2 regions of the Neobacillus sp. C211 genome follow, and region 1 is predicted to be linked to the other one. Evidence: riboswitches for the same ligand, from Rfam matches in the RefSeq annotation. Region 1 holds a riboswitch; the other holds the start of a gene.
What was found. Region 1 has a riboswitch for cyclic di-GMP ahead of ACSU6B_RS17400 (anti-repressor SinI family protein). Riboswitches for the same ligand answer to the same signal wherever they lie in the genome.
Positions count from the first base shown of each region.

Region 1 (15,847 bases):
CAAAGGTAATTGTGACAGCGAAAGATACAGCAGGGAATGTAAGTGTAGCTAAGAGCGTGATTGTCATTGACAAAACCGCCCCATTGGCTCCAAAAATCAAAACTGCAGTGAAAAGCACAACAAAAGAAGTGACTGGAACTGCGGAAGCTTACTCTACCATAACGATTAAAGTAGGTAAAAAAGTCATTGGTACAGCCAATGCAGACTCCAAAGGTAATTTCAAAGTGAAAATCAAAGCTCAAAAGACGAAAACAGTTTTAAGCGTTACAGCAACTGATAAGGCAAAGAATGTTAGTAAGGCAGTGACAGTTAAAGTAAAATAATATTTTAAAAGGAAATCCTCTTCACTTTTTGTAAAGGGGATTTTTACATTGAAAGTTAAAACCCGGATACTAGAATGTTAATTTTGGCAAAAATCCTCGTTTAGTCGCTAACTTTGGTTCCTTTTTAATTGAGTTATTTTTGAAGACATCCCTCGACGTTTTTTTCGGGCATTTGCAGAGAGAAAGTCAGGAATGGAGGGTGATGAGGCTGCTTTTAATCAAACGTTTGGGTAGTTTCGAAAAGGCAGAGTTTTAATAGAAATATGGAAGTTTGAGAGAAACCCATCTTTTTTTGTAGAAAGGTGGGTTATTTCCTGCGGAATTTATATACGCGTAGCGACAATTTTCTTGCCATGCATGCATGGGAAAAGCTTATAAATAAATAGCCGCGCATGTTTTAACCAATCGTTTGAATAGTATAGCCTAAATTGAAATTGGTCGAATTCACCTATCTATCATATAGAAATATGATGTGAATTAGTTGTTTCAGTTAGTATTAGCTTGTGATAGAGGAATTATATTAATAATACAAAAGTATTTATAACTATTTTTATAAGGAGTATCGAAAAGTAATACCCAGGCTTTGATTAGCCTGGGTATGGTTATGTGTTTAAATAGTGATCGTACATTTCCAAGCATTCCAGCAGTTCTGTTCTATATACCATTAATGCTTTTTTTATAGTTTCGTTATGATTGTTATTAAGTTCATTGTTGTATTTCTCTAATTCCAGCGACTTAATGGCAGTAATTTCATTATATTCGTTATATTGTAATTTTAATAAATAAATTGGGTGGTAGAAAGTAGGTATATTATACTATAATAAATGTATAGATAATTTTACCAATATGCATGTGAAGACCAAATATTTGATTAAAAATATGACTTTAAATAGGGGGAAACAATAGACTTATATTGAGAGGAAGCTTAATCAAATCCTTCCATGCCACCAGATTGTAAACCCACCATCCCATGACACCCTTTTATTGCTTTGCTGAAGTCGCTCCCTCGCAAGTGCTATGAATCTTGCTGACATTCCGGCACTTCTACTATAAATCGGGTTTGCACTGGTAAATTGAACGGCTTTTTTCAATTTTAAGAGCAGCTTCGGAGTCAAAACATTCATTTTGATGTTCAAAAATGAATTTAGAAGGAGATTTTGGATTTTAAGATTTTTTTTATATCCATTTACCAGGTCTGGGACAGACCACTCAACTAAATTGCAATACCTTTTAAAAACTTGCAGATTGCCCCATGATTATAGCTGATAATTTTTTAACCTATTCATTTAGTTGGTGTTTGTAAGTGGTGAAATTTAACTATATAAGAATGGATTTATAAATCTATGTTCAGTGGATAATATGAAAGGAAGGATATTCTATGCAAGAAGCGATATATGAAGGGAAGTATTTTGATTTAAGTATATACCTAGAATCCAGAACAAATATAAAAGCTGAAATAGAGCAGTTAAAGAAACGTGCGGATAAGGGAGCCTTTCGTTGTCCATATTGCGAGGAAACTTTAATTCTAAGATCAGGTGAAATCAGGGAAGAACATTTTTCTCACCGTCATTCTAAATCATGTGAAATTTCAAATGCAAGCGAGGTATATCAGAAGCAGATTAAGAGAGAATCGAAAAAGCATTCTGTTATAAAGGATATTATATACGATGAATTAAAAGTACAAGAGAAAGTCAATGAGGATCTTGACGTAGGTTATGGGTTTGTTAAAAAAGCAACTGAGAAATGGAAGTGTTACCCTGACATTATTGTAAAAAATAAAGATAATGAACTAGCCATTACTATATTAACAGACGTTACGCACAAAAATGATTTGAAATTAGTAAAGCAAATTAAAAATCGTAATAGTTACTATAAAAGTAAAAAATTAGTTCCAATCTGGTTTATAGAGAATTCAGAGCAATCCATTGATATGGAAAATCGTGTTATCCATTTATGGGAAGCAGAGTTAGACCTTGCGCTTAAAACCCCTGAGGATCACACGTGGGAAGAAACTTTGAAACAATTATCCATAAAGCAGTCTTTATTCACGCTGTTTAATTATTATCATAGGAAACTTCCAGCAACCTACAATGTTCAAAGTCTCTATTACGTACACTCTACAGATACAAACATTGAATTCACTGTTCAACGGTTTATTAAAGATGAGGAGCAATACCCTTATCGGGCATTTGCTCTAAATGAAGGGTATCAAATTAGCTTATCAACTGCTCTTTTGGCCACTCAGTCTTTACAGTTAAGTAACCCGGGAACCGAAAAGAAGCAAAGAGAAAGTTTTATCCAGACTGTTAATCAAAAAGAGGCAGAATATATTAAGAGCCAGCAAAGCCATCATAAGAAGGTGCAGCAGAATAATATTCAAACATATGCCCAAAAATCTAATAATTATCTCCCCCAGCAACCTTTGCCAACCCAAGCTTTTAAGGATAGGATGCAAACATTTAACAAATCTACCATAGTAGGCGAAAATATGTTTAAATCGCACATTATGAATTATATAAAAAAACATGAAAAAGCTTCTGCTACAGAGATAAGTGAACACCTAGTAAATAATGGTGCATCATCAGAAAAGTATTTAACGGGTCGTTATAAAATTTACAATGTTATTTGCACCTACCTTATCTCTTTAGAAAAGGAGGGATTTGTGGAGTTAGTAGAAAAGGATTACGTAAATGATAGGGTATATAAAAGTAAATGAGTCCCTAAAAAATTAATGTATTTCTTAATACAGCAGAAAATTTCAGTGTTTGTCACTGCTGATAATCTACCTATTGCTTTAAAATTTAGAAATTTGTCAAAAGGAGATAGTCGTATTGGGAAAAACAACAAAAGGGAAAGTCATAAATCCGGCACGCAGATATTTGGCTGATATCGTTGGAAGCTATATTGATAACTCCATAAAAAACAAGATTGGTTCAGGGTTTAATATAATAGGAAATTTAGATGATGATTGGAATGATACATTATCACACTTTGAAGGAAAATGTATTTATTGTGGCGAGGAGAAAAAAGGAGCTATAACTCAGGAACATCTCAAGCGGATAGTAGATGGAGGACTCCATTGTAAAAGTAATGTTGTTCCTGCATGTGGAGATTGTAATATAAGAAGAGGAAGTAAAAAATGGGAAAATCATGTTAGAGAAACAAAAAATCCTGGTAGTGTTGAGAGAATTGCAAAGGTAAAAGAGTTTATTAAAAATTGTGGCCTAGATGAAGTGGAAAAGCATCCTGCAAGTAAAAACTTCGGAAATATGATGAGTGTTTATGAAGACTGGATAAAAGAAGATATAGAAGGATTTGCTAAAGGTTGGGTTGAACAAGATAAAGGTTCCCGAGATTACGCCTATTGTATCATGGAATTAGGGGATTGGAAAAAAATAGAGAAGAGGAACAACTTTAAGATAAAAAGAATGACAAAAATCAATGAATTTTCCTATCCCACACTAGCATACTCTGACTATATCCTTACATTTGCTAATGTTCTATATTCTGAAGTGGGGAAAAAGGTGAATTTGATGCTACTCTGCATCGATTTGAGAAATATTAATTATAAACGTCAGAAATTTGGTGGATTTGAAGATTTTGGTGACCTTCCAGTAATTGAAGAAAGTGTTAATTTATCTTGTGTGACTGCTCGGAAATTTGTGAAACAAGGTAGAAGGAAAAAAAGAAAATATGTGATTCCAAATGAAATTAACTGGAATCATCCAAATAATATAATTCGAGAAAAATAGTTCACTTTATATCATTTGGAGGAGAGAATGCATAGAATAATCGAAGCCAATTCAATCAATCTTTGGATTTAACCCCGGTGCCTGTCACGCCCCGGGATTTGTCGAAGATTGATAGGCTTTTAGATTGTGGAAAATGGAAGAAAAAAGACTAAAAACTAAAAACCACCTTGGATCTACTTAATAGTAGAGGCTATAAGGAAATTAGTCATGAGAACAGCTAACAGACCCTTATAAGGTAAAGGAAGTAGGGATGGTGTATACTTTAATTGAAACCTGAAGGCAATGGGGACGGTTCTGGTGGCTAGAAGTAACTTCATTAGGAAACCAAAAGAACTATCCCTGTGTAGTTGTCACCGCCAGAAGGTTGGCGCCAGCGACCATGAGAAGAACGAAATCGCATCCCATGGCCTTACAGCGGCCTTCATTAAAAAGTGAGGGACTGCCCCCTTTTAACAGTTATTGATTAATACTTCCATTCAATAAATTCATATTTCCCCTTAATTTCTTCCCGATATAATCCGATTTCAGACGTAATTTTTTCAAAAGATTTCATCGCATTCACTGTATCATTATGATTAATATTGAAATTTTGACTTTCATATTCGTGATGCAAAGTTAAAGCTAACTTACCACCTATGTCTACCTTAATCCTGTTAATTTCATCTTCAATTGTTTGTAGATTATTTCTTAAATTAAAGTGGGCTTGTCCCATATTTGTTAATGAAGTAATTATGATATTATGACGAATACTTAATAATCGCTTGTCTATTTCATCAAGCATAATCGCATGTTTAAAATAACTTTTTAAAAAGGTATCCTTATCTTTATCTAAAATAGTGTATCTGACGCCAAGCAATGTCAATCCACCAGCAATAATGCCTCCTATGACAGCACCAGCAAATCCAACCCATTCTGAGGTTACCCCAGGATTCCAATTACCAAACCTTAATGGTAAAAATATAAAGACTGAAAACATACAGGTCAGTATAATTCCTAAAAACGTTACGTACAAAAAATTATTTCTTTTCAATTTCCCAACCCCCGCATTAAAAAACTCTCGTGATATTGATAGTTCAACAGAGTAACACTACCTATTGACCTATCCAATAATAACGTTGAACACTTATTAGGCTTATATTATAGGTATTTAGAACCCTGTAACCGTCAAGAACGACACCATGGTGACGGTTCTAGTGGTCGGAAGTAAATTCATTAAAAAACCATGAGAACCGTCCATATGGAATTTTTTTCCAAAGTAAGGGGTTTAGTTATTTGTGGTTATGCCTCAGTGTTCCTCTCTTTTGCATTTAACAAAGGTCGATTAGGGAGTCTCATATCAATTATTAGATAATGACTTCTTAGGCAGCACCATGACAGATAATGTTTATGTTGCTAATTCTAAATTTGCTAATCGATTAATAATCTCTAGATTTTTATCCAGGGATTATTTTTTTAACAAAGTTCTGCTAACGAATTGTCTTAATATTTTTTTCTAGCTTAGAATACAATTGGTTTTCCATGCATACTTAATAATAATGAGGTTGTACGACAGTAGTAGTAAAAAGTAGGGAGAGATTCATAATGTTTAATAAAAGAAAAGAAGAAACAATACCGGTAATGACCTTTTTAACCCCAGGCGTGTATAGATTTTCGCTTCCGTTTTTTTTAGGTCATTCAATCCCATTGTCGGACGAAGGTCAAGAACGTAGGGTATATCATTTTCCTGTGGATGCCTATATTCACACTGAAGAGGTCTCAGAAAAAGGAATAGCAGCGAGATTTGTCATAAACGGAGGTAACCACGGAGTGCCAGGAGGTCACTATGAATCTTTAGCCACAATTTTGCGCAGATCTTATTTCACACAAGTATTAATGGAAACCCCTCCAGAACAAGTTAAGTGGATTTTATATTTCGATGCTGAACATGGTTCGAATGGGGAAGAGGAAATCTTTGAAAAAATGTTAAAATGGGACGAGAAAACCTCAAACTACTATCCTGCAGGACAGAAACTATTGACCAGTGTTTTTGATTAAAACGTGTGTTTTTATCAAAAAGTTCTTACGAATATAATAGAGTTTTTCAAAGCAAAGAGACTTCATTTGTTTATATATGAAGTCTTTTTATTTTGAAAAAGATGAGGTGTTACCATAGTGAGATGGAGACTTGTGACCGCTTGAAAGAGATGACACAGTTTTTGCTTGATAAATTGGGGCACTTTTTCCAGTTTGAAACGTACATTTTTACATGGAGAGACATACATGATTGCCTTGGTTAATCGGGCAGACCTTTGTTTGGATGTTTCTGGAAATTAATTAATGTATGTTTTGGCAGTAAATTTATGAATCTATACTCAAGAAAAAATGTATATAAGCTAATATTTATACATATTTGTGAAGTTATGCTTGCTGCACTAACGGAGCAGGTTAGCTACAGAAGCGGTACCATATAAAACCATTGAAATTCATATGATTTTTTCTATACAATGAAGCAAAAATATACTCTGAGAGAGTGACAACGTTGAAAGAAAATCGACTGTTTTTCTTGTCGTTAGCAAGCAGCATATTAGTTATTTTAGTTATGTTTTTTCAATGGAATTTGGTTGAAATAATTACCGAATTTTTAATGTTACCTATTTGGTTAGTGGTATTTGGATTTTTTATTTTCATTACAGTTAAGACAATTATCAATTTATTCAAAAAGAAGGATTGGAAACCCTTCGTCATACAGTTATTGACTATTTTACTATGGTGGTTCTTTCCTTTCACTCAAGTTATGTTAGATTTGGATTTTAAAATGAATAAATCAGAAAGAGAAGAAGTGGTGCAATTGGTGGAAACGGGTGCATTAAAACCAAACTTGCCAAATAGCCCTTCTACTATTCATTTACCTGAGAAATATGAACAATTATCTAAGGGCGGTGGGGAAATATTCATCGAAAAAAAGGATAATCAATATTCCATTTTATTTTTAACTCACCGTGGAGTATTAGATGGATTTTCTGGTTTTGTTTATTCCCCTGAAGATAAAAAGCCAAATCACAATGACTTTGATGGAGATATTAAAGAGATAGATAAATTAGATAAAAATTGGTATTTTGTAGTTTCTTATTAACCTAACAGGTACGATTCTTCAGTAACGAAGGTCGCTCTTTTCTTATTCAGCTAACAGGCACTTTAGTGGAAAAAGAGGTAATATTATATTAATATATTCCATTCAATTTTTATAGGAAGTGAAAAGATGTTCTTTTACTATGCAATGCTCGTGGTTGGAGCTTCGTTCGTAATAATCGCAGTATTATTTTTCATTGCTATGTATAGTGATAAAGACTATCCATTTTTAGATGTAGGTAGATGCTTAGGAATGTTTTTATTTGGTGTTTTAATTTTAGCCGTTACTCTCCCAAGCCTAAAATATGTTGTGCTAAAGGAATATGATGTCGTCAGTGGGAAATGTGTTATCGAAATAGATTCATCAGGTCGTTCTTCTGGAGCTGACTTTAATATGCTCAATACAGGTGAGATGTTTACTTTCAAAGATATTCCTACGCTTGATGCTTATGGAAAGTCAATCCCTTATTATTGTAAAGTGACAGTAACAAAAGACCATAATTTTGAAATTGGTTATAAAATATATGATGCCAAAACACGAAAGTTAATATTAACAAGTGAATAGCCTGCTTCAATAACAAATTCCACTTACCGCCAGTCTTTTTTCTTTATAGTTATTGAACTAACGGAGCAGCATCCCTGTAATGACTGAAAATGAGGTTTGAACAAAAATATAACCTCTTGGTAGAATAAGAGTGTCCTGAAGCTGGCCAGCGAAAAGGACAACACTCAAATACCAGGAGGCCTAAAATGTCAGCTATATATTTGTATTCCCTCCTTTGTTTGCTTTTTTTTTCGGTGCCACGCCCCGAAATTTGTTGCTATTATCCACTTTATAACGCTATAAAAAACGGTATAAATTTATATGTTGAAACTTATATAGCTGCTGCTCTTTTCTTTCTAATGAGTATTGTAACAACTATCTTATCCACTTGTTCTTCTGTAAAATGGAATTTTGTACTACAGTCAAGAATGGTTTTGATTAAAGAAGACACTTTTACAATTATTGCATCCGATTTACCTTCAATATCCCTTTTCGAGCGGTCGGTAAAAATAACAATGGAATAAAATCCAATTGTAGAGTTATAAATATAGCTGGTGTAATTAGGAAATTAAAAATCCCTTTCGAATATAGATTGATTTTGGTAGATTAATATCTAAAAGAACTGTATATTCATCCCCTAATTTAAGTAATTCTTCATGAACCAATTAGTTCGGCGTCGTCTCCCAAATTTACAGCTCTTTTTGAAGTCCCATGGACCAAAGAAGTCTTGTTTTAAGTTCATAGGTGTGAGTACTATTTTGTATTACTGGATTGTACATGTCTTGAATATTTCATCAAACTAAACCAGACAACATCAACGTCTTTTTAATAAAAAGATTGTGAAGAATTACACTTAGACTATAGGGTGCTTTCCTTAAGAAAAGGCTGCAAAAAGGCAGCATTTTTTCTTCTTCAGCTAACTAGTTTTATGTCGCATTCGACACAAAGTGCGAAGGAATTAAAAAAATAGACCTCACAGAGGTCAAGATTATTTATTTAGAAATTCTTTAATTTCATCAACAGAAATTCCTAAATTACGAGCTTCCAAAATGAGGTCAAACCAATCTTTGTCTAATTCTTTTTTGCCAGCAGTTGCAGTCATAATATTCCCCCTAAAATATGTACTATTATAGGCAACTCAGCCATCTTAGTTTATAACCTTAGACCTGTAGCTTTGCGTCCCATTCTTTCAAATGGTTTGCTTTTTTCTAAAAATTGTTAATAATATGAAACAATTGTACTACAAACGTTCACTATATTGAACAAAATAAAATCGAAAAAATTCGACAATAAATAGGAAGTTATGTCGCACTTCCGAAATTGTGCATTATTAAGGAAGGGATCTATTAAGCTCCTTCAGTTAGATACGATTATCTCTCGAATACTCACTTATTCACAGGATTTCAAATCACTTGAACAAATGCCAACTATTACAATACCAAGTACCGTTTAACAGGACATGTCTATGAAAAACGCTATTATGACAAGGTGATTGAAGATAAAGAAGGAATGTTAGAGGTAAGCCGCTACTTTATTTAAATCCTGTTGATGCAAAGATGGTCAGGCAACCTGAATACTATCCTTGGAGCAGCTTTTATCTATTTAAGTATCCCAGCTCGATACCGCCACGGTTTATGTATATGTACTGCCTTTTAGACTATTACGAAGGGACAATAGAACAGAGGCGGGAGAAGTACTGCAAACCTTTTTATATTCATGCCGAAAACTACGACACTGGTGAAAATTAACCAATCGCAGCAATACAGGGTAAAGGCACAAAATTCTAGTTCAGCAGCTAACTGGGGTTCCTTTTAAAAAGAGTCCTGTTGAAGACATATCTTGACAAGCTTCTTAGATGTTTGAAAGGATAAAGTCTGGAGTGGTGCGTGATGAGGCCACTATTAATTAAACGTTTGTGTAGTGGGGAATGGACGGGCAATTAATAGAATTATGTAAGTTTAATAGAAACCTATCTGATTTTGTGGAAAGTTGTGTTATTTCCTGCGGAATTTATTTCCGGTTCTCGACAATTTTCAATCTTGCTTGGCAGGGAGAATCCTTATATATCAGTGCTTATAGCTGTTTTAACTAAACGTTTGATTAGTATAGCCTATATGGAATTTAGTCGAAAGGGTGTCGATTACTGACAAAAGTGGTTTGGAACTTATAAAAGTCAAATCTCTTGTACATACGGCCGGTTTTGTCCAATAGGGATCGTATAAAGGACAAATCTCTTGCTCCAGCTACGGGTTTTAACCTTTATACCGCTTAGATGGCCAATTATGAATGTCACCTTACTAGTGACTTTAAAAAAATGGATTTGGCGGTAACGAGTAACATATTCTCCAACGAAGAGAGCCACAATCTCTCAGAAGACAACCAAAAATAAAGGAGGACTGATCAGCCCTCCTTTTGACATGTATACCTATTATCGCTCACATGCAATAAAATCTTTATCCCGGTCACTTTTCTTATTAGCGTCATACAGCGCTTTTGAAACATATGGCTTGTACTTAGTTTTTCCACCCTTGTTTTTAACATTAGATGCTCTTGCCACTCCACCTTTGAAATCCTTATTCAAAGCAGTACAGTTTTGGTAAGTTTTAATCTTCACCTGTGCTTCCGCAGAATCAGTCAAACTGAAGGATAACCCCACAACTAATCCCAAAGATAGTAAAATAGTAAACAACTTTTTCATATTTTTCAAACTCCCTATATTGAAATCTAATTTCCATAATAGGATATTATTAGGAAAATATCAATGCAAATATGATAAGTTCCGGTACATTGGCACTACCTCACATAGCCCAATGACCATGGGGTCGGTTCTGGTGGCTTTATTGGACAAGGAAAAATTGATTGAATAAGACCATGAGAACCGTCCCTGTGGAATTTTGACTTATTTTTTACGTTTTGCTTAGCAATCAACGTTTCTGATGGCTGGCGATTTTACGGACTGTCATCTAGTGTTTTATTTAAAAAGTGATATTTAAGCAATAGGGCGCTTTAATTGAACAAGCAGCAAAAAGGATCTTCCGATCGAAGATCCTTTTTCAATGCCGATAATGTCTCATTATGTTAAGTTCAAAATCATCTCGATATATAATACAACATTTTAAGTAATATTTTTCAATTCCTCTGTTAGTCGTAGGAATTTTTCTTTGTTTCGTTCCTGTAATGACTGGTCAATCTCTTTTCGGATTTGCTCTTTTCGTAAATTACGAAGGACTTTATTTAACAACGTTTCAGCAAATTCAGAATCCATGACGTTTACTTCATTTTGTGGTGGTGTATTAAGCAAATTCCTTTCCATAGGAAACCAACTCCTTGACCTTTTTTCTATTATACTAACGATTTTCAGACTATTCAAATATTTTGCTTGGCAGTTCCATGGTATTTATAGCTAATGAGTTTACATCTGAAAGTGTAACTCATTGAAACCTTCTGTTATGGTCTTTAGAATATTTTTAATTCATCTCAAAGACTATTATTCTTTCAGTTTACTTAATCGTTAATCTATACCATTCTATCTTTAGACTGATCCGGATCATTATAATAAAATTGATGGATCAAATAGGTAAGAAAAGAGTTTAGTTCAAATCGATCTTTATTAACAAAATCAGACAACGTTAATTTGCTTTCTCTTGTCACTATTTTACCTCCTTTATTTAACTTCTTTATCTTTATGATTCCCAAGCTATTATTCTTTTATACATATAAATTAATAAAACTGAGAATAAGTATTATGCAACTAGAAATATTCATTATCTTAAACAACTTCTTTTTTTTCATACCGATCATAGACCTTTTCTGGAGTAATAAATGTTTAAATTGCTAATCGTGTTCCATTAAAGGGCCATATTCTTGATTAAGAGAAGGAATTATTCGTATGTAATTGAATTATTCAATTAATGGGGGCAGGATAGCGTAATATTTTGCTTGTAGATATAAAATTCAAAGACGGAAATTTAATGCTTCAATTCATCTGATGTTTACCAGTGACATGTGTCGGAATATTAAAAAAAGGGAGGCGAGGTATGTAATGAAGGATCCTGATAAGATTTACAACACTGCGGTAGAGGCAACTTTGGAAGTAATTGGAGGGAAATGGAAACCCGTAATTCTTTTTCATCTAACCTTTGGCAAGAAACGTAACAATGAATTGAAAAGCTTGATACCCGCAATTACTCAAAAAATGTTAACACAGCAACTTCGGGAGCTTGAAGAGGAAGGCGTGATCTTACGCATTTCTTACAACCAGGTTCCACCCAAGGTAGAGTATGAATTGACAGACTACGGCTGGAGTCTAAAGGAGATCCTGCATCTGATGTGTAGGTGGGGGGATTCGCATATAGAGAAAAAGTACGGGGGAAGGGCTACCGTTCTAGCAAACCCACAGCTTGATGAAGTACATAATATATAAGCCGACCTAATACAAGGCCGGCTTTTCGTTTATGGGATGACTTTGCGTTTGCGAAAGTCGTCGAAGATGTTCATAAACATCGCTTCGGTATCGACGTATTCGTGAAAACCTAAGCGACGGGCCTTAGTTCCGTCGGCGAAGAAATCGTAATCCCAAGAGAACACGAAATCACCGAATCGCCAGGAGGATACGTCTTTATAGGAATGCCGAGCAAGCCCATGATTCTCGACCATTTTGTTCCAAAGCTGCTCCTTGTCCGCCATGACAACGTCCAGTGGCATCTGCAGTGGAGGCGCCGTCTCCAAGCCGAAGTAGTGAGCGATCTTCGGCCATAATTCGTTCCAGCGGAACAGATCGCCGTTCGTGATGTTGAATGCCTGATTGGCACAACGCTCTTCAGTCGCCGCCCATACTGTTGCCTTCGCGAGAAGCCCGGCATCTGTCATCTCCAAGAGGCTGTCGTAAGCACCTGGCTTGCCCGGAAACCGAAGCGGAAGTCCAAGCTCCTTCGAAATTGAGGCGTAGATCGCAATAACCATGGCGAGGTTCATCGGATTTCCAAGCGAGAAGCCGCAGACTACAGAAGGACGTAGCGCAGACCAAGTCCAACCCTTACCTTTTTGCCTTTGTTCTAAGAAATCTTGCTGATCAACATTGAACTCGGGCGGCATATGGTTCGCGTCTGTCTCACGAGCAGGCGTTTTGAAAGGGCCGAGATGTGCGCCGTATACCTTGTATCCCTGCAACAAACTGACATGTTTTAAGCTCGCCGCGATGGGTTCGATCGACTCTACGGTGTTCACTAGCATGGCAAGGTTAGGCGGAACAAGTTCGGCCCAAGTCGGACGGTCCTGATAGGCGGCATAGAAGATGTGTGTTACCTCAGTTAAACTCTTTAGCTTCTTGCGGGTGTCGTCTATATTGAGCAAATCCACAGCCACATACCGGACACGGCCGACAGACTCTCCGCCTCGACGCGATACGCCGATCACGTCCCAATCAGGGAGGGTAATGAGGTGATCAATGAGGTTGCGACCGATGACACCATTTGCGCCTACGACCAAGGCGACTTTGCGTATTGTTTTAGATTCATTATTCATAGTGTGCAGCTCCTTCTGTACTGTGCTTCGTTCACTGTTATTTTGCATCAAGGAACCACACTTGAGAAGTACGCACTTTGAAGTGCCATAAGCACTTTTTTGTAATTCAGCAGTGCTCTTAAGAGTAAGTCTTCTTGAACTAACAGGCAGTTGCTTAATAAGAGACTATAATAAATTCCTTACCAGTCAGGTGAAGTTAGGTGTGACTATAATGTTCTAAAAAAATCGAAGAGCCAATGACATTATTGGTTCTTCGTCTTTTTGTATGCTTATGTTTATAGGTAGTAGCATTAGTTAGAACCAAGCTTTGGAAAGTAAGTGAACTCCCTCATGAATCCTATTCTCATCTAAACCGGCAAATCCAAGAAGCACTTGAGAATATTCTTGAGAAGGTGGTCGCTCATAAAATGAGGACACTGGATACACTAAAACTCCCTTCTCTTTAGCAGTAGCGATAAGCTCTTTCTCTGTCATGTTATTCTTGGGTCCTAATAGCACGTGTAAACCAGAACCTGAACCAATTATTCGGACCTGATCATTCATGTTAGCTTTAATAGATGTGAGTAAAGCGTTATGCCTTTTCTTATAAATATTTCTTACTTTGTTCAAATGCCTTGACCATTGGCCACTTTCCATAAAGAGCTTTAGAGTATGTTGATGTAATCTTGAAACAGTTTGCTTATAACCAATAAAGTTTTCATTGTACTTTACTAGCAACTTTGTCGGAAGTACCATATAGCTCAAACGCAAAGATGGAATTAGTGACTTGGCAAAAGTCCCCATGTATACAACATTTCCATACAGATCAAGGCTTTGAAGCGATGGAATGGGCTTTCCTTCGTATCGAAATTCACTATCATAATCATCTTCGATGACATATCCACCCTTCTCCCTCGCCCATTCTATCAATTCTAAGCGCCGTGATATTGGCATTACGGTTCCTAAAGGGAATTGATGGGAAGGAGTGACGTAGACAACTTTCACTTCGCTCTCTGTTAATTCAGTAACATTAATTCCATTTTCATCAAGATGAATGGGCTTAACTGTTCTTCCATAGTCCTTAAATATAAGGCGTACTCGGTCATAACCGGGTTCTTCTATACCATAAACTAATTCTCTGCCAATCATTTTACATAGCATGCTTAATAGGTATTGTGTACCTGCTCCAATTACTATTTGATCTTCAGAACATTCAACTCCTCTAGATTGATAAAGGTATCTAGCAATGTGTTTTCGAAGTTCAAATTCTCCTTGTGGATCTCCATACAATAACAGCTGGTCTTGTTCGGCAGCGAGGCTTTTCATGGTCAATTGACGCCATAACTTAAATGGAAAATGAGTTAAATCTACATCCCCATACTTAAAATCGTATTCAATCTTTGGTGGTTGATCTTCCTGATGATCAAATTCCCAATTTGCAGTTTTATCCATATCGTTGTTGTTAGAATCTATAAGGAAGAGGTCATTTTTTATCTCTACAACAAACAATCCTTTTCTTTCTTCACTTCTAATATAACCTTCAGCAACAAGTTGTTGGTAAGCAGCATCAACTGTGTTACGACTCACGTTTAAATAATCCGCCAAATTTCTTTGAGAAGGTAACTTACTGTGAGGGGGAATGTTTTTTCTTTGTATTTCTTTTCTAAGATACTCATAAAGTTGGATATAAATGGGCTCTTTTTTTCTAACATCTAAGGTTGGCGTTATTTCTAACATATTTAACCTCCTTATAAACTGGCACTTGAAAATGCTTGTAAACTGGTACTTTTATTGATGCCAGATGCTTTATTATAATAAGTTTACATTTTAGTGATCAAAAAGCAAAAGAGTGTGTTCTAATGTACATCCCATCGCACTTTAAAGTTGTTATTAAAGTAACGGGTCTTTACTTAAATAAGGTTTTGAAACGATCTTCCAGAAACGGTGCAGGTAAGTTGAAGTAGAGATAAAAAAGGATAAAGGAGATAACATTATGCTAAAAGAAACATTTCACATTGCTGTGCCAACTGCATTTTTTGAAGACGAATCTGTAAATATTCAGGGGACAATAGATCATATAAGAGATTTGTATAAACAAGGAGTAAAGTCTGTTCTTGTCTCTGGATCTACTGGTGAGCAGCATAGTCTGAACCTTAAAGAGAAAATTGAAATAATAAACAGTTTAGTATTGGAAGAAGAACTTATTAATAATATGGAAATTTTATTTGGGGTGTCATCTATTAGACAGAAAGAGGCAGAAGAACTCGCTAAAAAGATTCGGACTACAAAAATATCAGGTATTTTGCTTGGGTATCCACCATATGTTCTACCAACACAAGAAGAGGCATTAGTTTATACAAAAACCATTATTAATCTTAGTAAAAAGCCTACTATCTTATATAACAATCCAAAAAGAACTGGATTTAATTTATCAGTAAACAGTATTATTCAGTTAAGTAAGATAGAATTAGTAGTTGGATTAAAAGAAGCTGGTAATAAAGAAAAAGTTGGACTACTAAAAAACAATATTAACAGAAGCAACTTTCATTTTTATGCTGGTGGAGAAGTGGAATTAGAGGAAAAAGTATTACAGGGGTTTGATCGTCTTTCTTCAATCG
Region 1 is NZ_JBPXRO010000018.1:27,933-43,779, reverse strand. It holds gene ACSU6B_RS17435 (Ig-like domain-containing protein) at 1-323, shown strand, start outside; gene ACSU6B_RS17430 (DUF3895 domain-containing protein) at 1,702-3,039, shown strand; gene ACSU6B_RS17425 (HNH endonuclease) at 3,155-4,075, shown strand; gene ACSU6B_RS17420 (hypothetical protein) at 4,539-5,105, opposite strand; gene ACSU6B_RS17415 (hypothetical protein) at 5,657-6,109, shown strand; gene ACSU6B_RS17410 (hypothetical protein) at 6,594-7,187, shown strand; gene ACSU6B_RS17405 (hypothetical protein) at 7,314-7,748, shown strand; gene ACSU6B_RS17400 (anti-repressor SinI family protein) at 8,716-8,829, opposite strand; cyclic di-GMP riboswitch class I at 8,857-8,940, opposite strand; partial or broken gene ACSU6B_RS17395 (hypothetical protein) at 9,150-9,475, shown strand; gene ACSU6B_RS17390 (excalibur calcium-binding domain-containing protein) at 10,156-10,425, opposite strand; gene ACSU6B_RS17385 (IDEAL domain-containing protein) at 10,843-11,040, opposite strand; gene ACSU6B_RS17380 (hypothetical protein) at 11,244-11,378, opposite strand; gene ACSU6B_RS17375 (winged helix-turn-helix transcriptional regulator) at 11,770-12,150, shown strand; gene ACSU6B_RS17370 (SDR family oxidoreductase) at 12,180-13,250, opposite strand; gene ACSU6B_RS17365 (PLP-dependent aminotransferase family protein) at 13,545-14,966, opposite strand; gene ACSU6B_RS17360 (dihydrodipicolinate synthase family protein) at 15,223-15,847, shown strand, end outside.

Region 2 (15,847 bases), on a different contig from region 1:
CTATGATTTTAAAGGCAGTAAAAGTGAAGTCTCACTTGATAAAGAAAAAGAAGAGCTTGTTCTTATTTCAGATGATGAATATAAAATGGACCAGCTTAAAGATGTTTTATTTAGCAAATTGATGAAACGAAGCGTTCCCGTTAGAAATCTTGACTATGGGAAAGTCGAAAAAGCATCAGGCGGAACTGTTCGCCAAAGAGCCAAGCTTGTTCAAGGTATTGATAAAGAAAATGCCAAAAAAATCAATACAATTATTAAAAATAGTGGAGTCAAGGTAAAAAGTCAGGTACAGGACGACCAAGTTCGTGTTAGCGGTAAAAACCGCGATGATTTACAAAAAATAATCTCCCTCGTGCGCGAAGCGGACTTAACTGTAGATGTCCAGTTTATTAATTATCGGTAAAACAAAACGGCGGAAGGATTTAAAATCCTTTCGCTTTTTATTATCTTTATTTTTCATAATTTAACCCATTTAACTAAAACTAATTGTGAGTAAACACTTGGAGGTTTTAGTAAATGAGCAACAATCAAAATAAACAAAAGAATATCTTTCCACCTCAGCATCAGAACCATCAACCTGGCATAGAAAGTGAAATGGATCCTCGGCCTATTTCAGTTGATCCTAATTATAAGCCTGGAGGAAAATTAGCAGGGAAGACAGCGATTATTACCGGTGGCGACAGTGGTATAGGAAAATCAGTTGCTATTTATTTTGCCAAAGAAGGGGCAGACATTGCTATTGTCTATTTAGAAGAGCATCAAGATGCAGAAGAAACTAAACAAATGATTGAAGCCGAGGGTCGAAGATGTCTTCTTTATTCGGGTGACATTGGCAATGAAGATTTTTGTAAGGAGACTGTCAATAAGATTCATTCTGAGTTTGGCCATTTAGATATACTCGTCAACAATGCAGCGGAACAACATCCGCAAAAAAGCTTATTGTCAATTACTTCGGATCAATTGGAAAAAACGTTCCGAACGAATATTTTCTCCTTTTTTTATATGACTAAAATGGTTCTGCCTTTTTTAAAACAAGGGGCATCCATCATTAATACTGCCTCGATTACTGCTTACAAGGGGAATGAACAATTATTGGACTATTCAGCTACAAAAGGTGCGGTTGTCTCCTTTACCCGCTCTTTAGCGATGTCTCTTGCACCTCAAGGGATTCGTGTTAATGGTGTGGCTCCAGGTCCCATTTGGACACCACTCATTCCATCGACTTTCCCCGCAGACCAGGTTGCAGCTTTCGGATCAACTACCCCAATGGGGAGAGCAGGACAACCATTTGAATTGGCCGCAAGCTATGTTTTCCTGGCTTCAGTTGACTCCTCCTATGTAAGCGGGCAAATGATACATGTAAATGGCGGAGAAATTATCAATGGATAGAAAAGCGGAGGCGCCCGTTTAGCGGCGTATGGACTGGAGCGCTTTGACTGAGATAAAGGAAACACGGAGAGCGAAGCGATTCGATGTTGACTTATCGTAGGGAAAAGAGCGAGGTCCACTAGACGCTGGGCGCAGGAGCTAGACAGTTATCTAAGTTCAAATACTTATACTTTTATATCTTTTAAAAAAAATGTCGGGGATTTCCCCGACATTTTATCTTCTTCGTTTCCTTATTTTATAAAGAAATAAGAAACACAACAGGTATACAACGGCTAAGCTAGCAATTAATGAGAATTTGATGCCACTTTTCTCAGCTAAAACATATACCTCTGAATTATCCCGATCAAGGATGATCATGTATTTATTATCTTCACTTTGAACTTTATCTCCTGCCAACAGGCCCCGCAGCTCTTTTCCACCTTCAATTTGACTATTTGTTAACGTAACACTTTTGGATTTACTCGAATTATTGATTGCAATTATTGACGTTTCACCTTTATAAACTCGTTTATAAACTGCCATTCCCTTTTGATCATAGAGCATTTCCATTGTCCCTCTTGTTAGCGATGGAAGCTGATTTCTTAATTCACTCACCTTGGTAATATAATCAATTAGGTCCTTTTCCGCTCGAAAGCTCATTTGCCCACGGTTATCCGGGATTTCTCCCCCATTTAAAGCAATTTCACTTCCATAATAAAAGAAGGGGATTCCAGGGGTCGTGTAAAGATAAACCAATGCTGTTTTCCAGCGTGAGCCAGGGAATTGTTTCTTTGCCACAATGTCACTCGTAAATCTTGACGTATATTCGTTATCCATAAAATTTGCCCTTAATAAGGAGTTCAGACCATTATCAGCATCCGAATAAAGTGTGCTGAAAGATTGATCCGTACCTGCAAACGTTTTTCTTAACTTTTCGCTATACGAATAATCAACTACACTATCTATTCCGGCACTTTCATACTCTTTCAAATTAGTTGAAGTATTTTTTGACATGACTCCCAACAGAAAGAAATCCTTGTTTTCTTTCTTAACTTCAGTTGAAAAATCTGTCCAAAAGCTTACTGGAACATAATTTACTTCTGGTAGACTAAGCCCATCAATGTCTGTTTTATTAATCCACCATTTTGCTGCATCAATTAAGTATTTTTTTACTTCAGGGTTGTCCTGATTAAGGTCAGGCAGGCCCTCCGACCAGCCCATTTCAAGCTCCTTCTGATTTTCATTTCCAGCTAGGGTATCCTTTTTTTCATGAAACCAGTCCTGCTTATTAGTATCACTTAACCATGGATGGTCCGCGGCTACATTATTCGTCACAAAATCCATGATAACCTTCATCTTTCGCTTATGCGCTTCTTTTACAAGCGTTTGGAAAGTCTTAATTGTGCCAAAATGCTCGTCTACTTTGTAAAAATCATTCACCCAAAAACCATGGTAGCCATTCTTCACATTGTCAACTATCGGAGTTAGTCGAATCGAAGTAAATCCCATATCATGGATGTAATCCAATTTATCAATAATACCTTGGATATCACCGCCGTTATATGCTAATGGGTCTTTGGCATTAACATCGATGTCATTTTTTCTATCCCCGTCGTTAAAACGATCTACCATGATAGAATAAACGGATTCATCCTGCCACAAACGTTCTTCTTTTTCAACAGCAGCATTTGCAGGAAATGATGAATTTAGTAATAATAGCATTAAAATAAAAGTAATTTTTTTCATAAAGTTATATCCTCCTCTAAAAAAAGAAGAGGATATCCTCTTCCCTACACCATTTTAATCTAATCAAGTCCTTATTCCAAATTTTAATTCTTCGTTTTATCGGAAATTCATTTTTAATTTACTATGTTAATATTGTAATCCTTAAACCATGTGTGGAGCTGCACAAGATATGCCAATAACTGTGGTCCTGTCATCAACTGCCCAAACCAAGGTTCTTGAAATGAATTTCCACCAGACTTGACGATACTCTCAAGCTGTTCTTTATTAAAAAATTCATGCAATGCTGAGGATTTATCTTGTAATATATTTTCCACCAGTTTTTGAACGGCAATGGTATAGGCAGGATTATGTGTTTTTGGATAAGGGCTTTTTTTCCGGTACAATACTTCCTCTGGTAATATACCTTCAAAGGCTTTTCTAAGAATCCCTTTTTCCCTGCCTCGATACATTTTCATCTCCCATGGGATATTCCATACATATTCGACAAGACGGTGATCAGCAAAGGGAACTCTGACTTCCAGGCTTGCGCCCATGCTCATTCGGTCTTTCCGATCAAGTAATGTCGTCATAAAATTAATCATATTTATATAAAATAATTCTCTGCGCTTAGAATCTTCCCCGCTTTCACCCTCTAGCCTTGGGGTTTCGGCGACCGCTTGATAATACTTTTCCATAACATAGTCATTTAATTTTAATTTTTCCTGCCAATGCGATTTCAACAAATTTTGTCTTTCAGATACAGATCTCATCCACGGAAATCCTGGACGTTCTAAGTCTTGTTTTCGATGGAACCAAGGATAACCCCCAAAAATTTCATCCGCACATTCCCCTGAAAGGCTGACAACAAAATCCTGTTTGATTTCCTTACAAAACCACAGTAACGATGAATCCACATCAGCCATCCCTGGAAGATCTCTGACATGTGTAGCTTCCACCAAATCATTGACCAATTGCTTTTGAGTAATAATTTTGTTATGGTGCTTTGTATTAAATTTATCCGTTATCATTTGAATAAATTTCCCATCAGCATCCGGCTGGAATTCATTTGAAGAAAAGAATTTGTCATTACCCTCATAATCGATTGAATAAGTGTGTAACTGCCCCTTATTTTGGTCCTTGAATCCTTTTGCGGCAATGGCCGTGATGATGCTAGAATCTAGTCCGCCAGATAAAAAGGTACTTAGAGGAACATCGGATACAAGCTGCCTTGTTACCGCATCGGTGACTAAATAACGGACCTTTTCTGCTGTTTCTTCCACATTATCCTTGTGTTCACCACTTTTTACATTCCAATATCTCCAAATTTTCAAACCATTTTTTGAAAATGTTAATGCATGGGCTGGTCTTAGTTCTTTAATCCCTTTAAAAACACCAGAACCCGGTGACCTGGAAGGGCCGATTCCAAAGATCTCAGCAAGCCCCTCTTGATCAATCTCTGTTTTCACTTCTGGATGGGCTAAAATAGCCTTGGTTTCAGAAGCAAATAAAAGCCCCTTCTTGTGTTCTCTGAAAAATAATGGTTTAACCCCTAAGCGGTCACGTCCAATAAAGAGCTGTTCCTTCTTACAATCCCAGATGGCAAATGCATAAATCCCATTTAAGTAATTTACACACTCTTCCGCCCATTCTATATAGGCAGATAATAGAACTTCTGTATCAGAATGACCTTTAAATGAATATCCTTTAGTATGGAGAACTTTGCGGATATCTTCTGTATTATATAATTCCCCATTGTAGCAAATGGTGTAATCGAAGCCGTCTTTTTGTTTGGACATTGGCTGCCTTCCCCCTTCAGGGTCGACAACAATAAGTCTCTTATGGCCAAAAGCGACATGTGTCTCAGACCAGATGTTGGTCTCATCAGGTCCTCTTTTTGCCAGTGTTTTTGTCATTTTGGTAAGTGTACCCGCCTCGTTCTTAAGTGATTTATCAAAATTAATCCAGCCTGTAATACCACACATTTCCTATCACACTCCTCATTAACAGAACTGCTGTACATGAATTCATGTTTTTATAGTATTCAGCCCATGGGAAATGGTTAATTGTCCGAATAGAAAAGCGGAGGTCGATGGAGTAAGCCAACAATTCATATGATTTAAAAGATAATACTTTATCTTTCAGTTATAAAATTTCATGAAGATGTCTAAAAAGAATATGATAGCATCTGGGCACGGAGGTTAATAATGAATCGACAACAACGAATGAGACTTTACGATTTTCAGGAAAGAGCATATACAGAAGGAACTGTTGAACAAATTAATGAACAATGGATTTTTTTTGATGAGGAAACAGAAGAAGCTGAAATGTTAGATGATTACCTTCAGCAAGAAATAGAAGTCTTCCGAATGAATCGTTGGAAGAAAGGTAAATTGTATGAAACAGGAAAGGTCCGAATTGGAAACGAAGCAACGATGCTTCGTAACCATGATTTAGTAAGAATTAGGAAACATTTAATTTATTCTCTTGAGCGGCTTTTAGATGGGATTAATGATGATGCTTTTTTTCAATTCGTTACCACTTTGAACTCGTTAAACTTTTCTATTTACGATTGCATCTATTGTTACAACCATTTATCCTTCTTATCGGACGAAAATCGAAAGGATGGAGTTAATTTTTTGGTTTTCGATAATCAAGAGCAAATTTGTAATGTCCAGCACCACTTTTGTTACTTTGAAAAAGTTAATGATCGATTTGAATTTACATTAAATACCGGAAAACGATTAGTGATCGAAAAAATGATATCATAAGAAAAAGGCTGGGGCAGCTCCCACGCCTTTTTTTTGGTACCAATTTAGTTCCCGATGTATTTTGAATAAAGCAATTTTGCTTGGACCACATCATTTGTCCCATGGATCAATACACGTGCATCTTTAAATACGACAATAGAAATATCTTCTTCTGGAGTAAAACGGATTAAGTAGTCATTTCCTGATACTTTGCCACTTTTCTTGAGATTCGCAGCCAACTTTTTTACATCTAAGTCGAAATTATTTCTTGGATTGATTTGGACTGTATTACGCCCACAAAGTGTCGTGTAGGCCACCTGAAGTTCCGAGGATCGATCTAAAAAATCAAATTGATGATTCACACATGTCGGACAATTAGGATTTCTCCCCTCCGAAATATCCATTTGCATGGTGGTATAATCCCAAATATCAATTTGTTCTAGATTAGGTGTAGTCTTTTCATCAATTAATATTTTCATTGTTTCCATGACTTGAAAGGAACCGATAATATCCGTCAATGGTGACAATACGCCAACTGTATCGCAGGTTTCCCCCGTCCCAGTTGGGACATGTGGAAAGAGACAGCGGTAGCAGGGGGTAATTCCGGGTTTTATCGAGGCAAACATGCCTCTTGAACTAACAGCAGCACCATGAACCCAAGGAATTCCGTACTTTACGGCCACATCATTGATTAAAAAACGTGTCATAAAATTATCAGTGCCATCAACGATACAATTAAAATCCGTTAATAATTCTTCCGCATTATCTAGGTTTAAATCAGCGATTACTGCATCGACTGTAACAGTAGAATTAATTCGATTTAATCTTTTTTTTGCAGCAATTACCTTTGGGAGCTGTAATTTTGCATCCTCTTCATCAAAAAGTGTCTGCCGCTGCAAATTTGATAGTTCAACCAAATCCCTATCAATTAACCTTATATAGCCAACCCCTGAACGAACCAGATGATTTGCGATTACCGTGCCAAGTGCACCAACTCCGACAATTGCCACTTTGCTATTTTGCAATTTTATTTGTCCTGACTCCCCAATCTGTTGAAAAAGAATCTGTCTTGAATAGCGTTCTAAATCACTCATGATCCACCTCTTTCCTAAGTTAAACTGTAATCATGAACCGCAAAAGAAAAAGTTATATTACTATTATCTTACCAAATTATTTTTGATTGTCTTTTATAAATAATTTAATTTTAAAAATATTGAAAAAGAGATATAATAAATATTGGGTTTTAGTATAATTTGGTAGGAATCTCTTATAACAATATCTAATATTATAAGAGATTAGTATATATTTTTTTAATATGGGAAAGAAGGGGGAAACACTTTGAATCTAGGCGGTTTTAAAAACAAAGAAGTATTAGTCGACTTAACAAATGGTGTGGTTGATTACAGAGGAATCAACCAAGATGATGCAGTTAAGTACATAGGTGGTCGTGGCCTAGGGGTTAAGTATGTTTTAGATAACGGCCCTGAAGTCGAGCCATTATCTGCAGAAAATATCATTTGTATTATGACAGGCCCTGTCACAGGCTCCCGTTCTTCGATGAGCGGACGTCTTTGTGTTGTTACTAAATCTCCGCTGACTGGCACTGTAACGGATTCACACATCGGCGGGTGGACTGCAGCGCGTCTCAAATGGGCAGGCGTGGATAATATTATTTTTTCAGGAAAAAGTGACAAGCCTGTATACCTATTTATTGAAGATGGTAAAGCAGAGCTTCGTGACGCTTCAAACCTTTGGGGAACTAGCACACGAGCCTTTATTCAAGCAATGAAAGACGAACACGGTGAAGAGGACCTAAGTGTTATGACGATTGGTCAAGCAGGTGAAAACACCGTCCGCTTTGCTGCATTTATTAATGAACATGACCGTGCTGCAGGCCGTGGTGGTACAGCTGCTGTTGCGGGCTATAAAAAATTAAAAGCAATTGTTATCAAAGCCGCTCAAAAAGGCAATATGCCACAACCAAAATTAGATACCGATTACAAAGATGCCAATAAAAAAGCTGTAAAGGCGATCCTTGATGGCGGCTTAACAGCTCCTAATAAAGGCGGATTATCCGTATATGGAACAAATGTATTAACCAACTTGATCAATGAAGTGGGAGCGCTTCCAACAAAGAACTCCCAATTAACACACTGGGATGAAGCAGAGAAACACAGTGGTGAATATTACAACACTAATTTACGTGTTGCTAACAAGACCTGCCATGCCTGCCCAGTTGGTTGTAAAATTGAAGTAGAAGTAAAAGATGGGAAGTATAAAACACGAGTAGAGAGCATTGAATTCGAATCCGCTTGGTCGCTTGGCTCCAACTGTTTATTAAGTGATGCAGAAGCGATTTCATTTATGATCGACCGCTGTAATGAATATGGGCTTGATACAATTGAACTTGGACATTGTTTCTCCGTTACAATGGAAGCTTTTGAAAAAGGAATTATTACCGAGGAACTAATCTGGGGCGACGCCGATTCAATGATTGAATTAACCAAAAAAATCGCCTTCCGTGAAGGATTTGGCGGCGTACTTGCTGAAGGGCCTGCACGTGCAACTGCACTTTGGGGTGCACCTGAATTATCAATGTCTGTTAAAGGCCAATCCATCCCTGCCTATGATCCTCGCGGCATTCAAGGTATTGGACTTGGTTACGCTACAAGTAACCGCGGTGCATGTCACCTTCGTGGGTACACTGTAGCCAGTGAAATTGCTGGTATTCCTGAACCAACTGACCGCTTAAAGCCAGAAGGAAAAGGCGAATTACTAAAAGTATTCCAAGATATGCTAGCATTCTCAGATTCTATGAATATTTGTAAGTTCTCATCCTTTTCAGAAAACGCAGAGCATTATGCGGAGCAATACAGTGCAATGACTGGAGTTCAACTAACAGCTGAGGATGTTATGAAGGCTGGGGAAAGAATCTATAATCTTGAACGTTATTACAACAATCTTGCAGGCTTTAATAAACGTGAAGATGACTTCCTTCCAAAACGTTTTACAGAAGAACCGGCGTCTGGAAACAGTGCGGGCCATGTAAGCCGGATGGATATCATGTTAGAAGAATATTATCAAGTTCGCGGCTGGAAAGACGGACTCGTAACAGATGAAAAGCTTCGTGAATTAGGAATTATCGATCCTGAAGTAAAACAACCTGTCTAAGACATTACTTTAAGAAAGCTTCTGCACCTATGCAGAAGCTTTCTTTTAATACGTAGGTTTTTGACATCGCTAACGCTATTCTTAATCAGCCGCCAATTCTGGTTGTTTTATAGCGGTAATTTTTGATTAACACATCTAAAGCATGATCGTCCTTTGCACAAAATCGCACTTGGACGGTATTCACCTTAAAACTTGAAGTAAAAGAAATTTCCTCTTCCGAAAGTATTTGTCCCTTCCAGTTATCCGCCTCATAGACGTAAGGAAACCTATCTGTTCTCTGTAAAGCACCAAGTTCTTCAAAATACATGCCAAGATGTTCAATACTAATACCACGAAACTCTAATTCTCTGATAACCATATCAGCCACCTGCAACAGGCGGAAAAAGAGCAAATTGATCCTTTTCTTCTACTTTTGTCTGAAGGTCATCAAGGTGGATGATATTTCTTCCGTTTACATAGACATGAACAAATGGAAGCAGTTCCTTTTCAGTTGTAAAGATTTCATCTTTTAATAGTGGAAACATTTCTATCATTTTATCAAGTACATCTATTACCCGTTCACCATCAGGTTGAACGTCTACTATTACCCCACCGCATATTTGCCGGAGATTAGCAAACACTTTTACGAGCATATGAATCCTCTCCTCTCTACTTATTTCAATATTAAGACCAAACTAAGCAGTTGTCACTTTGTTTATTATTTTTGCAAATATAAAAAGGCTGACGAAGTGTTCGACAGCCTTTACTAGATAACGCTAAGATTATGGGTGTAAAAATGACATGGGTAATTTTGCAAAGCCTAGGTATAATACAAGCACCCATGCAATGATAAACTGAATCCAGAATACAGAAGTTCTTCTGTTATTAGCCACACGTCCAAGGATCATTTCAAATAATCCGATTATCCATAGACCTACAACCGCTTTTAAAATATACCACACGTCAATTCTGTAAACCGAAAACAGAAGTCCTACACCTGTTGCTATTATAACTAAGTATAATACTCGTAAGATCATTTGTAGAATTTTAAATCCTTTTGCTTTTCCACTTTTATGTAAGGAAATTGCAACGAAAAATAAAATTAAAGCTAAAACCCATGCAGTGATATGACCGTGAATCAATACAGTACCTCCTAATGAATGAAATTCATTTATTTCGACCTTATCATACCATAAAACATTAATAAAAACGAAAAAAGTAAATCAATCTAGTAACAAACATGGATATGTTACCCTACTATTTTGAGGTGTTTAAAGAGTGCCTATTGCTTAATGGTATTTTTCAGTGTTCCAATCTTTTCAATGGTGACTTCCATCTGATCGCCAGGGGATAGAAATTTAGGAGGCTTAAACCCTTTTCCTACTCCAGCAGGTGTTCCGGTCGCTATAATATCTCCTGGTTCAAGTGTCATTCCGGCTGAAAGAACGGAGATAACCTCCTCAATTGGAAAAATAAAATTCTTTGTATTTGAATTCTGTCTTACTTCCCCATTTACTCTTGTTTCTATATGTAAATGGTTTGGATTTTCAATCACACTTTTATGGACAATCCATGGTCCCATCGGACAGGTAGTATCTAAGCTTTTACCAATGAAAAATTGCTTGTGTCTTGATTGTAAGTCTCGTGCGGTCACATCATTCAGAATGGTATAACCAAAAACGTAGTCGAGGGCCTCCTCTTTTTTTATCGCCCTTCCCTTTTTACCGATGACGACAGCTAGCTCCCCTTCATAATCAAGTTGATTTGTTACATCTTGATGGTTTAGGACTGTTTCATTCGGTCCAATAACCGTTGTAGGGGCTTTCGTAAAGACCATTGCATGTTCCGGGATATCTGCTTCACTTCCCATTTCAATCGCATGTTCTGCATAATTTTTTCCCACACAGAAAATATTCTTGTTTGGTCTTGGAATAGGAGCTAGCAAGGTGGCTTCATCCAAGGAGACATATAAAGAATCAGCATGCCCACCACTAATTACCCAATCGTGCAAAACTTGGACTTGTTCGATAAAACTTTCTCCTAAATCGATACATTCCTGCATTGAAGAAGGAAAACTTCTCTTCCCTGTCCTTGCTTCTTCAGCAGAATTTAATAAAAGTACTTTTGATTCATCTTGGTCTACTAAACCAACAAATGTTTCTTGATTACGTTCTACTGTTACAAATTTCATGTTTTCACCTCAATTTATAGTAATCACACTTACCATATTAAAAGAAACAGATGAACCGAACAAATAAAAAGAATTAAAAAAGGCTGAACCCTAATTAAATGGAATCAGCCTTAACTATTTTTAAAAGTTTCAATAAATTGGATGATTGCTGGTCCTAATTTTCTGCTTCCTTTTCCCCGGGCATTCTCTTTTTACATCGTTCATTGATAAGTAATGCTGCACTCGATCCTGAACCTTATTTTCTGATAAAAACAACACCTTAAAGATAGACCAGAATAATATAATCTCCGTTAATAAGAAAAAAATCAGGAGCAGTCCAATCATTGCCGCCACTCCTCATTTTCTATAAACACGGACGACGGAATTTGAATTCCAGATGCCTCTAGACGATCATAAAATTTAGGGCGGACACCGGTAGGTACAAGCCTTCCGATTATTTTCCCTTCTGAGTTAAGTCCTTCTTGTTTAAAAGAGAAGATATCTTGGAGAACGATAATTTCTCCTTCAATCCCTTGTACCTCAGTTATATTGACAATTTTTCTTGTTCCGTCTTTTAAACGTGTTTGCTGTATAATCACATCAATTGCCCCGGCAATTTGCTCACGTAGTGCTTTTATCGGAAAATCTACACCAGATATAAGAACCATTGTTTCCAACCGAGCAATCATATCTCTTGGGCTGTTTGAGTGCCCTGTAGCCAATGAACCATAATGTCCCGTATTCATTGCCTGCAGCATTTCAAGCGCTTTTCCTCCACGTACTTCCCCGATAATAACGCGGTCTGATCTCATCCGTAGTGAGTTCCTGACAAGATCCCTAATGGAGATGGCTCCTATACCTTTTATATTGGGCGGACGTGACTCTAGGGATATCACATGCTCTTGTCCTAATTGAAGCTCGGCTACATCCTCAATAGTTACGATTTTTTCATCATCTGGGATAAAATTTGACAAAACATTGAGTGTGGTTGTTTTGCCAGATCCTGTTCCTCCGCTGACAAACATATTTAACCGTGCTTTCACACAAGCATCTAGAAAGATAGCCATTTCCTCTGTGACTGTTCCTAAGTTAATCAAATCTTCAATCTGGTAGGGATCCTTTGAAAATTTCCTGATTGTTATAGTTGGTCCATTTAATGCCAAGGGGGGAATGATTGCATTAACACGCGATCCATCCGGAAGCCTGGCATCTACCATTGGAGAACTTTCATCTATTCTCCGTCCCAGTGGGGCAACGATTTTATCTATTACACTCATGACATGTTCATTGTCTCGGAATTGAACTGGCGTTAACACCAACTTCCCTTTTCGTTCACAGTAAACTTGGTTGGGTCCATTCACCATTAGCTCTGAAACATCTTCATCTAAAAGGAGGGAATTAATTGGTCCGAAACCAGTTAGGTCGTTGATTAGCTCATCATCTACTTTTTTCCGATCAATTTGCCCGCGTAATTCTTCATCTTCTTTTATTATTTCGACTGTCATTCCGTCAAACTTTGGAATGATTTCCTCAATTTCTTGCTCTTTTAACTCTTGCAAAATTTTCTTATGAAGAACATTCTTTAATTCCTGATGTTTGTTAGCTTTTTTCGCCTTTTCATTTTCCTCGTCCATTAAAGGTGTCTTCAACAATTTTCACCTCCGTGAAATAGAAATAGCCCCACCTTTACCAAAGGGGGGATAGAATTCATAGAACAACCATATATACATAGAAAACCTATGCAGACATAGAATATCTATTTTGAAACACCCTGATCTTTCGGTAACTGGCTGGCTTAGTGCAAATGCACCTTAGCCCCTGTAGCTTTGCGTCACTGATTTTCATCAGCTTTGCCTTTATCGAGACTCAGTGTTTATTTTTCCGACTGATCTCTTAATCACATAATAGAACGTTTTACCCTTATCGGATATCCTGCTATTTTATCATTTTGCATTGTGAATCATAGGTTAATTGAACTATTTTTTATTCATACCCCTAAAAACAAATAAATAAAAGTGTAAATAAACTTAAATGACCTCGGTTTCCAATATATTTGGGCGAATCAATCACATTACCTGTGCCCATACATAGGATGTAGAAGATACTATGAAAAAAGGGTGTTGAAAATGCCAGCGATTGTTGGAGTTGCACAGGTCATTACACTTGGCAGCAGTTCTGTTTTCCATATTGGAGATGTTTATAAAATTATGCCATTTTCCAATGCAAAAACCTTTTCCGGTGCTGGTTCCTTTAACACAGGGGATAGCTTACGGCTCCATAATAATGTTAGTTCCACGAATACCAATGATCCTGATGTATATGATCAAGGAATTGCACTTAATGCTTAATGAATGGGTGATTTTCAAATGAATTTCTATATCCAGCAGTCCATTCAGATTAATTTTATTAAAATTGGCGGGATTACCAATTCCTCCGTCCTACAAATAGGCAGTGCGGGGATTATCAAACCTACATCTCATTTATATAATACCGGTGGATTTACACAACCCGCACCAAAAACTTCAGGCTCTTTATTAGGGACACCAGCCGTACCATTACAAGCTGCTGTAAGAGAACAAGATAGGTAAGCTCCCTATCATATAGAAATCGATAAACTTATTGGCGAAATAATTGTGAGGTGATTACATGTATCAGGATTATTCCCAATATCTTCAATGGCTACAGATGTGTATTCAAGCACAGGAGCAGCGAATTCTAACTTTAGAGAACGCTCTCCAAAAAATGAAAGAAGATATCAAACAATTAAATGAAAAAAAAGCCATCCATGTTGATAAAATTGAATATAAATTTGATCAATTGAAAGTTGAGACTCTTGAAGGAACATTAAACATAGGTCTAAACCCATCGGAATTATCAGGAATCGAGGACTTCGCAGTACAAAATCAATCCTTAACCACACCAATATCACCCAAGGATCAAATGCAAAGATCAATGAAAATCGAGGAAGCTATTTACAGATATTTAGAAACAGATTTACCTCAATTAGTTGAAAATGCCCAAAGGGAATTAACCGTTCAACCGAATGATGAATATTTATCGTTCATAAAACAAGACATCATTAAACAGCTTCCTATCAGGATTGAACAACATATAAACGCCCATTCCTCTGGCAGCCGCTCTTTTGAAAATGCGCCTTCGGACGATTTAGTTATTGAAGCATTAAAAAAGGAAATTCAAAATGGGGTATTTGTTTTTTTCAGCAATTTACCTGAAAATATGAAAGGGATGAAAACAGAATGAACTTCGAGGTTTATAACCGAGAACTCTTTGTCCAAAACATAAAAATCACTGGGGTAGCAAGCTCCTCGTTAGTAATGGTGGGAGATACGGAAACGATCCAATTGGCCTCAACCTTTGATACCCCTGCAGAATCGCTAATCATAGGTCCGTTTGTTCCCCTATCACCGGAGTGACCATCATGTTGCAGAGAACCTCTTGTGTAGACACTATAAATATTAGGATTGCCTCATTTTCCTCTACGGTACAGCTAGGGGATTCCTGTATCATTAATGGACTTTCAAGAGCAATCGCTGTCCAAAGGGAAGCTGAAGTATTTTATGGAAATGAGGGGAATTTATCCTCTTATCGAGTCTTTTCCGAACCTATTCCTTTTCTACCTATCAATGAACCTTTTTCATACTCCCGTCAAAATCCAAACCCACTAATTAAGGTAAGTAAAATTGATATTATCGGGATATCATCAGCTTCCCTTTTACACGTTGGGAACAGCCGCCATGTTTCTATGGAGGCTAGAATTAAGCATATTCGACAGTTACTTCCTATTCAAAGAAAAGAAGAAGAAGTAGTAGAAGAACAGGGACAAAGATAAAAGCATAAGTTACTTTAAGAGAAAATGCCGGGAATATACTAAAAAGGATGTTTGTCATGCCAGCGATTATTGGTCCTGTCCAAATCCTTCACGTAAGTGGAGGTATAGTGCAATTTGGAGATACCGTGTATATCTCTCCAAAGAGCACCTCAAAGACAAATGCTGGTTCAGGTGCATTTAATACTGGTGGATTTATCATATCGAATTCCGGATTAAGTGGAACCAATGTTCTTGATACCAAGTTAATTGACCAGCCAATTGTCGGGAATAATTAAAAAATGACATGAACCATCCTAAATGGTCTATGTCATTTTTTGTTCGTTTAATCCTTTTCAACCTTCAAAATATGAGCTCCATCAAAGAAAAACAAGTACTTTTCTGTAACCTTTCTTTTCCATATTTGTTCAATTGCTCTTGTATATAAGTTAATTTGCATCTTGTAACGGTCTTCAAGTATGGACTTTGCTTGGTCAAACCCACCTTTATACCTGTCGGAAATTTGATCCGTTTTATAATCGACCAAAATAAGACCGTTTTCTTCCTCAAAGACACAGTCAATGATCCCTTGCACAAAAACAGATTCTTCTTCATCCTTCCAAGTGGGGTACACATCACGAGCAGGCATGGAAAGGGTAAAGGGAACCTCTCTGTTGATTGCTTTTGCGTTAAAATATCTAATCCCTAAATCTGAATGAAAGAATTGAACAATTAAATTTTTATCAATGACCTCTGCTTGGTCAGAGGTTAACAATTCGTTGTTTACCATCCATGTTAACTGTTCCTGGAGAGATTCTTGACTAACTGAATTGGTTAAATCTACGTGCTGCATAACCATAT
Region 2 is NZ_CM122574.1:270,617-286,463, forward strand. It holds gene ACSU6B_RS01415 (YajQ family cyclic di-GMP-binding protein) at 1-403, shown strand, start outside; gene ACSU6B_RS01420 (SDR family oxidoreductase) at 517-1,389, shown strand; gene ACSU6B_RS01425 (alpha-amylase family glycosyl hydrolase) at 1,603-3,114, opposite strand; gene asnB (asparagine synthase (glutamine-hydrolyzing)) at 3,228-5,075, opposite strand; gene ACSU6B_RS01435 (DUF2777 domain-containing protein) at 5,298-5,861, shown strand; gene ACSU6B_RS01440 (ThiF family adenylyltransferase) at 5,906-6,934, opposite strand; gene ACSU6B_RS01445 (aldehyde ferredoxin oxidoreductase family protein) at 7,179-9,011, shown strand; gene ACSU6B_RS01450 (hypothetical protein) at 9,097-9,369, opposite strand; gene ACSU6B_RS01455 (ubiquitin-like small modifier protein 1) at 9,371-9,643, opposite strand; gene ACSU6B_RS01460 (YisL family protein) at 9,773-10,132, opposite strand; gene ACSU6B_RS01465 (fumarylacetoacetate hydrolase family protein) at 10,273-11,181, opposite strand; gene ACSU6B_RS01470 (hypothetical protein) at 11,311-11,505, opposite strand; gene ACSU6B_RS01475 (CpaF family protein) at 11,502-12,812, opposite strand; cyclic di-GMP riboswitch class I at 12,939-13,025, opposite strand; gene ACSU6B_RS01480 (spore germination protein) at 13,287-13,508, shown strand; gene ACSU6B_RS01485 (spore germination protein GerPB) at 13,527-13,748, shown strand; gene gerPC (spore germination protein GerPC) at 13,807-14,421, shown strand; gene ACSU6B_RS01495 (spore gernimation protein GerPD) at 14,418-14,594, shown strand; gene ACSU6B_RS01500 (spore germination protein GerPE) at 14,600-15,010, shown strand; gene ACSU6B_RS01505 (spore germination protein) at 15,067-15,285, shown strand; gene addA (helicase-exonuclease AddAB subunit AddA) at 15,333-15,847, opposite strand, start outside.
Region 2: another riboswitch for cyclic di-GMP. It lies ahead of ACSU6B_RS01475 (CpaF family protein); the one in region 1 lies ahead of ACSU6B_RS17400 (anti-repressor SinI family protein).